DNA from 2 places in the Paenibacillus shunpengii genome. Region 1 is predicted to be linked to the other one. Evidence: predicted binding sites of a transcription regulator. Region 1 holds the regulator's gene; the other holds the start of a gene.
The links. Region 1 encodes Rex, which represses fermentation and respiration genes when NADH is low (regulators of the CRP and FNR family bind a similar motif). Its sites were predicted from a motif close to TTGTGAAATATTTCACAA; they were not measured.
Positions count from the first base shown of each region.

Region 1 (6,856 bases):
AGTCATTTCTGGAGCCGGTGCTGCGCCCTCCATAATAGATCTCCTCCGCAGCGGCACCGCCGAGTGCAATCATAATCTGAGCTTCAAGAAACTCCTTCGTATACAAGTACTGCTCTTCCTGCGGATTATGTCGAACATAGCCGAGAGCCTGTCCTCGCGGACTGAGTGCCACCTGGCCCACGCTGTTCGGTCGAACCGCTTCTGCTGCTATTGCATGTCCGAGCTCATGAATGGCAACCCGCTTCTTCTCGTCTGCATTGGACTCACGATCTGTCTTCTCACCCATCATCACCTTATCAATGGCCATAGACAGGTTTCGCTGCGTAATAAACTCCAGACTATCCCGCATCGCATAGATTGCAGCCTCATTCATCAAGCTCTCGAGCTGCGCCCCGGAGAAGCCGTAGGATTCCTCCGCAATTTTATCCAGGCTTACATCGTCAGCAAGCGGTTTATTTTTGGCATGCAGCTCCAGAATATGCTTACGCCCTTTCTTATCCGGAAGCTCCACTTGGATATGCCGGTCAAAACGACCCGGGCGAAGAAGTGCGCTGTCGAGCATTTCTTTGCGGTTCGTCGCTGCGATAATCAGAATCCGCGGTGCATCAGAATTGTATATGCCGTCCATCTCCGTTAGCAGCTGGTTCAGGGTCTGGTCATATTCGCGCTGCTGCCCGCCTTCTCTTTTACCACCGATGACATCGATCTCATCAATAAAAATAATGGCGTTTTCTTTGTTTTCCTTGGCTGCTCTTGTTCTGGCATCTTTAAATAATTCACGGATACGTCCTGCCCCGACACCAACATACATTTCTACAAATTCACTGCCGGCAGCAGCGATAAATACAGAATTGGTGTAGTGTGCAGCGGCCTTCGCCATCAGCGTCTTCCCTGTACCCGGAGGGCCTGTCAGCAATATACCCTTCAGTGGACGAATGCCAAACTTCTGAATTTCATCGTGTCTTACTAAGAAGTCCAGTGCTTCACGGAGCTCCTGTTTAGCGCTGTCCTGTCCTCCAATTTCCTCAAAGGTGAGCTTGGCGGGACCCGCTTTCTTGCGCTTCTTCTCACTGCTTGCTCCTACGGCGAGTCCGCCGCGTGTCTGCATCAGGAAGACTACACCGCCTGCGAGCAGGGCAATAAGCAGTACTGGAATAATATTAACTCCTATAAAGACAAGAAATAGAAGCACGACCGGAACGACCCCGATTAAAATCTCCTTTAACCAATTAGGCATTAGGCCACACTCCCATCGTAGCCGGCTGTCTCGGCAGAATAATATACTTGCTTGCTTCTCCATCTGACAGGCTTACATATACGTTCTCATTATCAATATCATAGTCAACCTGGATGCTGCCTTCGCTCATTTCCTTGAGCTTCTCAGGAATTTGCGTGTATTGTCTAGTCTCCATTGCTTCAGCAACGGTAAATAACGCATTGGACCAGAAATCATCCAGCGTTTCCGTCGAATGATCCTTTACCTCCAGCTTCATCGTTCTTCCGTTCAGAAGCTCCTTGCCATCTGTGCGGATATAATCAACAAGACCTCTTATATTGGTATTCGGCTCGAGATCGAGATTCAAAACAACTTGATTCTGGTTAATATCTAGTTGAACATCGTTTACGCCGTCATAGTCGGCAACCAACTTCTCTATTGGCTTCTCAAGGGCCACCTGACGGTACACAAACCATCCTCCAAACAGCAGCGTAGCCGTAACCATAACCGTTATTGCTATCCGAATAGGACGTAATTTCAAGTGACAACCTCCTCATCTATTTTACCCACTCTATTTATTATTGATATGGGATATAGATATAGCATACCATATACAGACGTCCAAATCTAAACTATGAATTATTTTTCACAGTTTCCAATCCAAATAACCCCGAAATGGCCAATTGCGACCACTTCAGGGTATATTTTGTGTGCTTTATTCTGTGATCGGAAGCTGAAATCCTTCCTCTAACTCGGTTCCATCACTGAAACGATAGAAACGATAGTAGTACCGGTCCTTCTCTTTATAAAATAACTGCCAGACGTAAGTCTCATCATAAACTGCCGGCTGCAGTCTGACGATTTCAATGCCAGGCAGCTGTGAGCTGATCTTGGACCGCATTTCTTCCTCCGACGTTCCTTCTTCAATCTTCTCACTGTGCACACTATTTTCATCTGTCTTTGGCTTCTTGTCAGTACCGTATTGTACCCACACCATAACAGGCTCATTGTCGGCATTTACACCTTCAATTGTCCAATATATGGCATCCTCAGACCAGACCGATTTTTGTGTCTTTGTTACCGTAACCAGTTCTTCTTTTTCCTTTGCAATAGCGATTGCAGCTTCTTCCTCTGCCCATGTATCCTTCATTACATATTCATAAAATAAATAAATACCTAAGAGCACGAGTAAGAAAGCCACAATGCTGATGAGTATCCACTTTCTTTTTTTTCTCAAGGCTGAACTCCCTTCTTGCCCCCAGCATCAATCAGCGGGACGTCAGTCCTTCGAAAGCAGCTTGTGCTTCGCGTTTAATCCGTTCTTCATCCATCGTGAGCATCTCACCGTTCTTAACTAACTGCTTGCCATCCACCCAGACATGCTGAACGTCCTTGCTGCTTGCAGAATAGATGACATGTGATATCAAATCGGTGTAGGGCAGGAAATGAGCCTGATCCAGGTCAATGGCAACAAAATCAGCTTTTTTGCCTGGTGCCAGCACTCCCGTATCCTTGATGTAGATGGACTTCGCTCCATATTCAGTTCCCATACGCAGTGCTTCTGTGGCAGGTACGGCGGTTGGATCACCGCTGACTCCTTTGTGAATCAGAGCAGCTAGGCGCATCTCTTCAAACATATCCAAATTATTGTTGCTTGCTGCACCATCTGTAGCAAGCGATACAACAACCCCTGCTTTTAACAGCTCAGGTACTCGCGCAACACCGCTCGCCAGCTTCAGGTTGCTTCCAGGATTATGAGCAACAGCCACATTGTATTTGGCGAGCACCTCTATTTCTTCATCCGTTAAATGTACAGCATGTGCCACGAGAGAAGGTCTAGAGAAGAAGCCAAGCTTCTCCAGATGTGCTACTGGACGCAGCCCATACTCTTTTACATTCTGTTCTACTTCAGCGGCCGTTTCGGACATATGTGTATGCAGGGGTAAATTCAGCTCATGTGCCGCTTCTACAAATTTCTCAATAAACTCTGGTCCGCAAGTATATGGTGAATGTGGGGACAGCATCGTCGTGATACGTCCGTCTGCCTGATTATGCCATTCCCGGGCAAAGGTCGTTGCTTCCTTCAGCTTAAATGCACGCAGCTCATCTGAACCGAAGCCAATCGCTCCCCGCATCAGACTTGCGCGAATGCCCGACTCCTGTGCCACTTTCGCCACCTGATTCATCTGATCATACATATCAAGGAAGGCGGTAGTTCCACCTCTCAGCATTTCCAGAACAGATAGCGAGGTCCCCCAGTAGACATCCTCAGCTGTGAACTTTTCCTCCATCGGCCACATTTTTTCTTGAAGCCAGACCTGAAGAGCAAGATCATCGCCATAGCCGCGTAGAAGTGACATCGCTGCATGACCATGTGTATTGATAAGGCCAGGAATAAACAGCTGGTGCTTGCCGTCATGAACCGGAAGACCTTCTGTCCCTTCAGGTAGATCTTCACCTATATATGAGATGCGGTCATCCTCAATCAGCATATAACCGCTGACGATTCGCCATTCAGGATCACTTACTGCAAATTTGCCGTTCTTGATGAGCCACTTATTTGACATCCTCTTCCTCCTCTTTCCCTGCTTCGTTCTCTAGATAATAAGCCAGACTAAGCAGATCTGTAGTGAAGTCCGCTGTATGAATCCGGATATGAGCAGGAGCCTTGATAATAATCGGGGCAAAATTAAGGATCGCTTCAACTCCCGCCTCCACCAGATAATCCGCCACACGCTGAGCTTCCGAATCCGGAACCGTTATAATGCCGATTCTAATGTTCAGATCCTTTACTGTTTTCACCAGCTCTTCCATAGGCTGAACCGTGAGCGTATTGATATTGGAGCCAATCTTCGAGGGCTGGGAATCAAATACGGCGACAATCTTCATATTGTCTTTTACATATCGATTATAGTTCGACAAGGCATGTCCGAGATTACCAGCACCGACAAGTGCCACATTAATCTGTTGATCCAGCTTCAAGATTTGTCTGATTTTATCGATGAGATAAGCTACATCATAGCCGATGCCTTTGCGTCCAAAATCCCCGAAATAAGCGAGATCCTTACGGATTTGCGCTGGATTCAAATCCAGTCTGAGACCAAGCTCCTGTGAAGATACAGTGGTCACTTCTCTTTTGTACAGCTCTTGTAAATAACGCAGATATACTGGCAGTCTTCTTACGACAGCCTCTGAAATTTTGTCCGACTTCAATTACAATTCCCCCTCACAACTGCAAGCAGTGTCCGTGCTTTCTATTACTTCTCTTCATTCGTTACATGTTCCTCTAGCCACTCGCTGATACGCGGAACCATCTTGTCCGTTGTCATATGCTCCATTTTAGGACCTGGCAGGGAATATAAAAAGTACTTGCCATAATACGATTCAATGACTCTTGTATCATACACGATAACGATGCCTCGGTCCTTAGCGGTTCGCACCAGTCTTCCGAAACCTTGTTTAAACCGAATAACCGCCTGAGGTACCGAGAGCTTCATAAACGGATTTTTCTTCTCCTGCTGCAGCAGTTCGCTCTTGGCTTCTACAACAGGATGGTTAGGAGGCTGGAAAGGCAGCCGTACAATAGCCAAACAGGATAAAGCTTCTCCTGGAATATCGACACCTTCCCAGAAGCTGCTCGTTCCAAGCAATACAGAAGCTTTGGCCTCCTGGAATCTTCTCGTCAGCTTGGTCCGGCTCCCACTGTCTACCCCTTGTCCAAACACGGAAATATCACTTGAGGCGAGAGCTTCCTTCAGCGGCTCATGTACTTGTCTCAACATCTTGTAAGAGGTAAACAGGACAAGCATTCTGCCCTTCGTTGCCTGTGCGGCCTCTGACAAAGATTTGACGAGCATACTGACAAAATGATCATCACCCACACTGCCCTTCACACTTGGAAAATCACGCGGAACCACAAGAAGAGCTTGTTCCCGGTAATTAAACGGAGACGGCAGCTGTGATGTGAGCAATCTCTGCTGCTCCTGTGCTTCGGTCAGTCCAAGCTGATCGATCATAAACTGGAACGATTTATCTACCGATAAAGTAGCCGAGGTTAAAATAACGCTTCGCTTCTTATCAAAGAACATTTCCTTCAGCTGAGGACTTACATCTACAGGAACTGCATACAGCTGAAGCGACTTGCTCTTGAATTGTCCGCTGGCCTCCAGCCAATATACGGTCCCTGCATCATCAAGGCGCATGAAATGTCTTAATTGATCTTTGAAGCCAGCCAGATCCTTAACGAGCCCGGTAACGTCTGTAATAAGGCTGTCGGCCGTATAATCGTCGAGATCTTCTCTTACTTCACTAAGAACCTTATCTGCCTTACGAACCAATTCTGAAACCGTCACATAGAACTGATTCTCAACTGCTGCAAGCTTATCCCACTTCTTCGGTTTGTTCTGCGGCTTCAGTCTTAATGTGAACTGTCCTGCTTCTCCAGGGGCTGCATCACTTCGTTCTGGCAGTAAGCTGAACAGCATTTCACTGAGCTGATCCCAAGTTTCCTTCGCTTCTAGAGCGGATGGGAACAGCTGATCAATAGCAGAGGTCCACTCCACCATCTGCTCATGGCTGGACTGCGCTATTTTTTGACGCAGAGCAGGGAATTGTCCGTTCCGACTATCTTTAAATAATCGGGTAAGCGCATGAACCACCGTAAAATATTTCATATGCATTCCAAGATGCTTACCGGCGACCTCCTCGAATTGATGCGCCTCATCTATGACGAGATGCTCATAAGCAGGAAGCAATTGGTGACTAGCCTTAACGTCCGTAAACAGCTTGGAATGATTGGTAATCACTACATCAGCAATGCCGGCCTCATGTCTTGCACGATGGTAAAAGCATTTCTTAAACCAAGGGCAGCTTCGGCCCAGGCAGGAATCCGAATCGCTTTGTACCGTTTCCCAAAAATCACCGCCGCGATAACTTAGATTGAGCTCCTCATCATCACCGGTTTCGGTTTGAGTCAGCCATACCAGCATCTGTGCAGCAGTAAATACGTCCTCCTTCGGGGTTACAAACTCCTTGTTGTTCAGCTTCTGTTCAAATTTACGCAGACACAGGTAATGCCCTCTTCCTTTGAACACAGCAGCTTTGAACGGAAAAGGAACCACCTCCGTGAGTAGCGGAATATCCCGCTCACGAAGCTGCTCCTGAAGATTGATCGTATGTGTGCTTACCGTTACCTTCGTCTCCTGTCTGACACTATGATAAATCGAAGGCAGCAAATAACCCAGTGACTTCCCCGTGCCTGTCCCGGCTTCAATGAGTAAATGCTTGTCCTCATCCATCGCCTTCGTCACTTCTGTGAACATCATATTCTGGGATTCGCGTTCCTCATAATGAGGCAGTGTTTGCTTCAGGCGCAGCTGAACCTCATCCATATATTCTTGAAAAGTTAATTTTTCTAATGGATTGGGTTCATGTTCATCCCTGGGCGGAGCGATCTGTGACCAATCGTCAATCTTAAGCGCGAGCTGTCTATAATAGGTCTGATTATCCAGATCGTGAATAGGCTCCATTTCTTTCTCTGAAAGAATCCCATCAAAAAACCAGCCCAAATCACTATCTTCCGCAGCAAACAAATCGGTAAGCCGCTGTAAAGTGATCAATGGCAGGCTCTTAAGCTCCTCA
Region 1 covers NZ_JBHUMJ010000002.1:3,005,441-3,012,296, forward strand. The annotation lists gene ACFSVM_RS13960 (AAA family ATPase) at 1-1,237, opposite strand, end outside; gene ACFSVM_RS13965 (hypothetical protein) at 1,230-1,757, opposite strand; gene ACFSVM_RS13970 (cell wall elongation regulator TseB-like domain-containing protein) at 1,932-2,453, opposite strand; gene ACFSVM_RS13975 (amidohydrolase) at 2,485-3,783, opposite strand; gene ACFSVM_RS13980 (redox-sensing transcriptional repressor Rex) at 3,773-4,429, opposite strand; gene dinG (ATP-dependent DNA helicase DinG) at 4,474-6,856, opposite strand, start outside.

Region 2 (6,856 bases), on a different contig from region 1:
TCCTAATGCCGTTCCACGTACTAGATAGTCCTTCTTGTTGTTGTCCATGGCTGTATAAATGCCTCCTTAATATTAGATATATCCTAAAAAAGATTGACTCAGATTGTGCAAATCCCGAAAGCTGCAACGCCTATAACTTCTATAATCTAGATTTGACGATGACTATTGTCTCACAAGACAGGCAGCCAGTTCTTGGCTGCCCTGTATGTTTATCATGCAACGACGTCAATTCAATCATGCTTCGTTATTTCTTTATTGTAATCGAAAAAGATAATGGAATAAAGGCAGCCAAGCTCTTGCCTCCTTCCATTATCTTTTTATAGAGAACAGGTATAATTATCCCTTGTTTCTTTCATATATAATTCGAAGCCCTTCCAGGGTGAGCATGGGTTTTACCTCTTCGATCGTTCTGGTCTCACTTGCGATCAGCTCTGCCAGTCCGCCTGTTGCAATGACCTTGGGTTCAGCCTTCATCTCGTCCTTGATGCGCTCCACGATTCCATCCACTTGTCCGGCATAGCCGAATATAATTCCGGCCTGCATTGCATGAACGGTGTTGCGCCCAATCACTTTCTTGGGCTTCTCCAGTTCAATCCGGGGCAGCTTGGATGCACGCTGATATAGCGCCTCTGTAGAGATTCCAATTCCCGGGACGATGGCCCCTCCCAAATAGTTGCCCTCTGCATCAATACAATCAAAGGTAGTCGCTGTACCAAAATCAACAACAACCAATGGACATTGATAACGATCTATAGCCGCTACCGCGTTTACGATACGATCTGCACCGACCTCTCGCGGGTTCTCGTAGCGGAGATTAAGTCCTGTCTTAATACCCGGTCCTACCAGCAGCGGTTTTTTGCCTACATATTTGATGCACATCTCCTCCAGCACGTTCACGAGCGGCGGGACAACAGAAGAGATAATCACGCCTTCTATATCGGAAGCAGATATACCTGACATCTGAAACAAGTTATGGATCATGACTCCATACTCATCTACAGTCGACTGTCTGGAAGTACTAATGCGAAAATGGTGAAGAAGCTCCTTCTTCTTGTAAATACCAAGTACAATATTGCTGTTTCCTACATCTACGACAAGAATCAAAGAGGATTATCCTCCTTTCTTTTCATTCAGATCTAAACTGATATCAAGGCTTTCAAAAGAGTAGGTTAGTCTGCCGACTGATATAATATCCACTCCCGTCTCAGCAATACCACGAATTGTAGCAAGCGAAACATTGCCCGAAGCTTCTATTTTAACATGAGGTGACCGTCTGTGGATACGCTGAGTTGCTTCACGCATCATCATGAGGTCCATATTGTCCAGCATAATGATGTCAGCGCCAGCTTCCAGGGCTTCGTCCAGTTGTTCAAGCGACTCGACCTCGACCTCGATCGTCATGGTGTGGGGGATAGCAGCTCTGGCACGCTGAACAGCCTCAGTAATCCCGCCTGCTCCTTTGATGTGATTATCTTTGATCATAACCGCATCGTAAAGTCCAAACCGATGATTATGGCCGCCGCCGACCCGGACAGCATATTTCTCAAGCAAACGATGACCCGGTGTTGTTTTCCGCGTATCGACGAGCCTTGTGTTAAGACCCTCCAGAGCATCCACATAGCTACGTGTTCTTGTCGCAATTCCGGACATCCTTTGCAGCAAATTCAGAGCCAGGCGTTCTCCCGTCAGAAGACGGTGTGTGCTTCCTTCCACTTCTGCGAGGATCGTTCCCTTAGTCACCACATCGCCATCCTGGACACAAGCCGTAAACTTGAGCTCTGGGTCTACAATTTGAAATACAAGCTCAGCGACTGTAATTCCTGCAATGATACCTTCATCCTTGGCGTGAATGACAGCTTTGGACTTATGTCCTGCCGGGATTGTCGTCAAGGAAGTAACGTCACCTGCACCCACATCCTCCTGCAGCCAGCCTTTAATTGATTCCTTCAATACTTCATTATATCCATTAAGCATGACTTACTTCCTCCACAATGTCCCGATCCCGCTGCTGAACCGTATGCATCTGCCAGCGATGATCATTTCTTACGGGATAATCCTCGCGATAATGGGCTCCACGGCTTTCCTTCCGGTATAAGGCGCCCTCTGTAACCAGCAGTGCACAGGTCAGCAAATTTGCGAATTCGTATTCTTCCTGCTTATCAAGCTTGGTATTAAAAATAGAGCGTTCCTGCTCCAGTAGAATTTTACCCTTCAACAATCCCGATTCGGTTCGGCGCAGCCCTACTTGTCTGACCATTACCTTCTGCAGAGCCAGCCTTCGTACATGTACAGATTCCATAGCACCTGCGGTAAGCTCACGATGAACGCGAAGTCCAGAGATATGGTGCTTGGTGTCAGGCAGCTGTCTGATTCTATCTACAATACGCTTGCCAAATACGATAGCCTCAGACAAGGAATTACTCGCCAGTCGATTAGCTCCATGCACCCCGGTTGAGGATACTTCACCGCATGCGAACAGTCGAGGGATGCTGCTCTCTCCGTGCAGGTCCGTCTTTACACCGCCCATCATATAGTGAGCCGCTGGGGCTACAGGAATCCAGTCTATTGTCATATCAAGACCATAGCTCATACAGGTCTCATAGATTGTTGGAAAACGGCGCTTAATGAGCTCTGGCGTCTCATGAGTAATGTCCAGATAGACATGTGTCGCATGAGTGTCCTCCATCTCACTGACGATGGCACGAGCAACCACATCTCTCGGTGCAAGCTCCAGCTGAGGGTGATACCGTTCCATGAACCGATTCCCATGAATATTCCGCAGCACGGCCCCTTCTCCTCGTACAGCCTCTGAGATCAGAAATCTAGGCGCCTCGGGATAACATAATGATGTCGGGTGGAACTGGATAAACTCCATATCCCGAATCTCAGCTCCTGCCCGGTAGGCCATAGCTACACCGTCTGCAGTAGCCACCTCAGGGTTCGTTGTATAACGATACAACTGCCCTGCTCCACCAGAACAGAGAACAACGGCATCTGCTCGCACAAAAGTACGCTGACCATTCGCAGCCTGGACAAGCGCACCAATACATTCACCATCTTCTGTGATTAGATCGATTACAAAATGCTCATCCCATACGTTAATTGACGGATGATCTGCTGCTTCTTTAGCCAGGGCTCTTACGATTTCATACCCTGTTGCATCCCCATTGGCATGTAATATCCGGCGATGGCTGTGTGCCCCTTCCTGTGTTAGTGCAAGTTCGCCGTTCTCAATATCAAATGCCGTCCCCAGCTGAATGAGCTCCTGAACCCGGTCCGGTCCTTCACTAACCAGTACCTCCACCGCTTCGCTGCGGCACAATCCTGCTCCTGCTGTTAATGTATCCTGCATATGATAAAGGGGTGAGTCATCCTCGGCCGTCACGGCTGCAATGCCTCCTTGCGCGTACCTTGTATTGCTCTCAAGGAGTGTTTTCTTCGTAATCATAAGAACCTGATGATCTCTGCTCGCTTCAATTGCTGTGTAAAGTCCGGCAATACCTGAGCCAATAATCAGAATATCGGTTTCGATTCGAGGCAATTCATTCAAATTGAAATTAACCAAGTAAGAAGGAATCATCGTCTGCTATCTCCCGTCTCTTCATAAAAGGTAGACTGCTGAAAACATAGTGAATTATTTCACCTGCAACATACGCTCAAGGGACAAACGAGCACGATCAGCCACATCCTGCGGCACATAAATTTCAGGCTTCATGGTTTCAAGTGCCTTGGCCAGCTTCTTGAGATTGTTCACCTTCATGTTCGGGCAGACCAAGAACTTCGTTGCAAAGTGGAATTCCTTATCCGGACTATCGACTCGAAGCTGATATCCTGTTCCGTCCTCCGTGCCTACAATAAATTCTTTACATACCGAATCTCTGCAATATTCCAAAATAGCTGTCGTACTTCCCACAAAATCACCCATCTCAACGACCTCTGGGCGGCATTCTGGGTGAACAACAAACTCTGCATTCGGATATTTGGCACGCATTTCAACGACATCTTTTACGGTAAGCATATCATGAGTATTGCAATAGCCTTCCCAGATAATCATCTTCTTGTCTGTATGCTGCTGTACATAATGGCCCAGATTTTTATCAGGAACCCATATAATTTCTTCTGCATCCAAGGATTGAATGACTTTAACTGCATTGGAAGAAGTACAGCATATATCTGTCTCTGCCTTAATCTCGGCCGAGGAGTTTATATATGTAACCACCTTCGCATTCGGATGCTGTGCTTTTAGCTTGCGCAATCCATCCACATTCACCATGTCAGCCATGGGACAGCCGGCTCTTTCATCGGGAATAATGACTTTCTTGTCCGGTGCCAGAATCTTCGCGCTCTCTCCCATGAAGTGAACACCGCAGAACACAATAACATCGGCATCGGTCTGTGCTGCCTTCTGAGCAAGCAGGAATGAATCACCCCGAAAGTCAGCTACCTCCTGAATCTCATCACGTTGATAATAATGTGCCAAAATAATTGCATTGCGCTCTTTCTTTAACACCTTAATACGTTCCTTCAGTTCACGATTCATTTCTGCCTTACGCTCTAATGCTAATGCTTCCACTTGAAGACCCTCTCCCTTATATAAGCAATAGATTAAAAACCGCTTTCACCTTTGTGATGCCATCGCTTGTTATTCGATTCACAAAGTACGACATACGAATACCATCGGTGGATCAATTTCATTCTCACTTGAATTTCTGAGTCCATGAAGCTGATTCAGGTTTACACCTAATTTACAGAAGGTTCCTCTATGTGTCAATTCACAAAATTGTCGCAAATTAAGGGGCATTGTCCATGTTAAATCAAAAAAACCGGAGAACGCTCCTGCGTTCTCCGGTTTAATCTCTTTTATGACTCATTCATTACGTCGTTGGTTTGTTATGATCTGGTGAATTCGCATCCCCAGACTCTGGATTAGATGATGATGTGTCAGGCTCTGTCTGACTCGGACCATCATTGGAAACATCACCAGGCTGAGATCCGTTGTTCTCTTTACCTTGAATGCGAACACGCACATCACCGACATTGTCGATGACAGGCTCGCCGCTCTCAGAAGAACCTCCAGATGAATCAGAACCATTGTCTGTAATGGCACCTTTCTCAATCAACTGCTTAATATCTTCAAGATCAAGGGTTTCTCTCTCAAGAAGAGTTTCAGCAATCAGGTGCACTTCCTTAGAATACTTGTTCAGCAATTCTTTAGCTTGATCATAGCATTCTGTAATCATGCGTCTCATCTCTTGGTCTATTTCATGTGCAATCGCATCACTATAGTTAGGCTCGTGTCCAAAATCGCGTCCCAAGAAGACTTGTCCTTGAGAGTTGCCAAATTGAAGAGGTCCGAGCTTCTCACTCATACCATATTCCATAACCATGCTGCGTACAATGCCTGTCGCTTGTTGGAAGTCACTGTATGCACCGGTTCCGATTTCACCGATAAAGATTTCTTCGGCAGCACGTCCGCCGAGCAAACCAGTAATACGGTCAAGCAGCTCTGGCTTCGTTGCAAGCATACGATCTTCTTTAGGCATCATGATAACATATCCGCCTGCACGTCCACGTGGGACAATCGTTACTTTATGAACCATATCGGCATGCTCCAAGAAATATCCGACAATCGTATGGCCTGCTTCGTGATAAGCGACAATGCGCTTCTCGCGATCGCTGACTACACGGCTCTTCTTCTCTGTACCGACAATGACACGGTCAATCGCTTCATCCATCTCACGCATGGAGATGTCTTTACGATTACGTCTTGCAGCCAGAAGGGCTGCTTCATTCAGCAGGTTCTCCAGGTCTGCACCGGTAAACCCAGTAGTACGCTTCGCAATTACATCCATCTTAACGTCTTTCGTAAGTGGTTTGTTGCGCGCATGTACTTTCAGAACTGCCTCACGGCCTTTAACGTCCGGACGGTCTACCGTGATTTGACGGTCAAAACGTCCTGGGCGGAGAAGGGCTGGGTCAAGAATGTCTTGACGGTTCGTCGCAGCAATAATGATAATACCTTCATTTGCACCGAAGCCGTCCATTTCAACGAGCAACTGGTTGAGCGTTTGCTCACGCTCGTCATGACCGCCGCCGAGTCCGGCGCCGCGCTGACGACCTACCGCATCAATCTCGTCAATGAAGATGATACATGGAGCATTCTTTTTCGCATTCTCAAACAAGTCACGTACACGGGATGCACCGACACCGACGAACATTTCGACGAAGTCAGAACCCGAAATACTGAAGAACGGTACGCCTGCTTCTCCTGCAACTGCACGAGCAAGGAGCGTCTTACCTGTTCCCGGAGGTCCGTTAAGCAGAACCCCTTTTGGAATTCTTGCGCCAACTGCCGCAAATTTACGAGGATCCTTCAAGAACTCCACGACTTCGACAAGCTCCTGCTTCTCTTCGTCAGCTCCTGCGACATCCTCAAAAGTAACCTTCTTCTTCTCTTCGTTATACAGACGTGCACGGCTCTTGCCAAAGTTCATTACTTTGCCGCCGCCGCCCTGTGCCTGATTGAACAGAAAGAAGAATAGAACAAACATTAAAATAAGAGGTATAAACGATGTTAGCAGTGTCAGCCAAATGCTGTCACCCTTCATCGGTTGTTGCTCAAGTTCAAAGCCATTGGTCTCGCTGGCCTCTACGATTTCCTGTACAGCAGTCTCAGTGTAAGGGATATACGTAATGAAATTCTCTGGTTCGCCTTCAGCTACTTCATTATATTGACCTGTTACACGATATGTGTAACCGTCAAATTGGAGGCTCAGATTCTTTACGTTGTTAGCGGATAACTCCTGCCGAAACTGATTGTATTTAGGGGTATCAGCCGCTTCATTTCCACCATTAA
Region 2 covers NZ_JBHUMJ010000005.1:46,202-53,057, reverse strand. The annotation lists gene hslO (Hsp33 family molecular chaperone HslO) at 1-48, opposite strand, end outside; gene ACFSVM_RS19020 (type III pantothenate kinase) at 337-1,104, opposite strand; gene nadC (carboxylating nicotinate-nucleotide diphosphorylase) at 1,111-1,974, opposite strand; gene nadB (L-aspartate oxidase) at 1,967-3,580, opposite strand; gene nadA (quinolinate synthase NadA) at 3,635-4,573, opposite strand; gene ftsH (ATP-dependent zinc metalloprotease FtsH) at 4,875-6,856, opposite strand, start outside.
Region 2: nadA (quinolinate synthase NadA) is a predicted target of Rex. The motif match lies at 4,640-4,657, and genes of this name have one in related genera.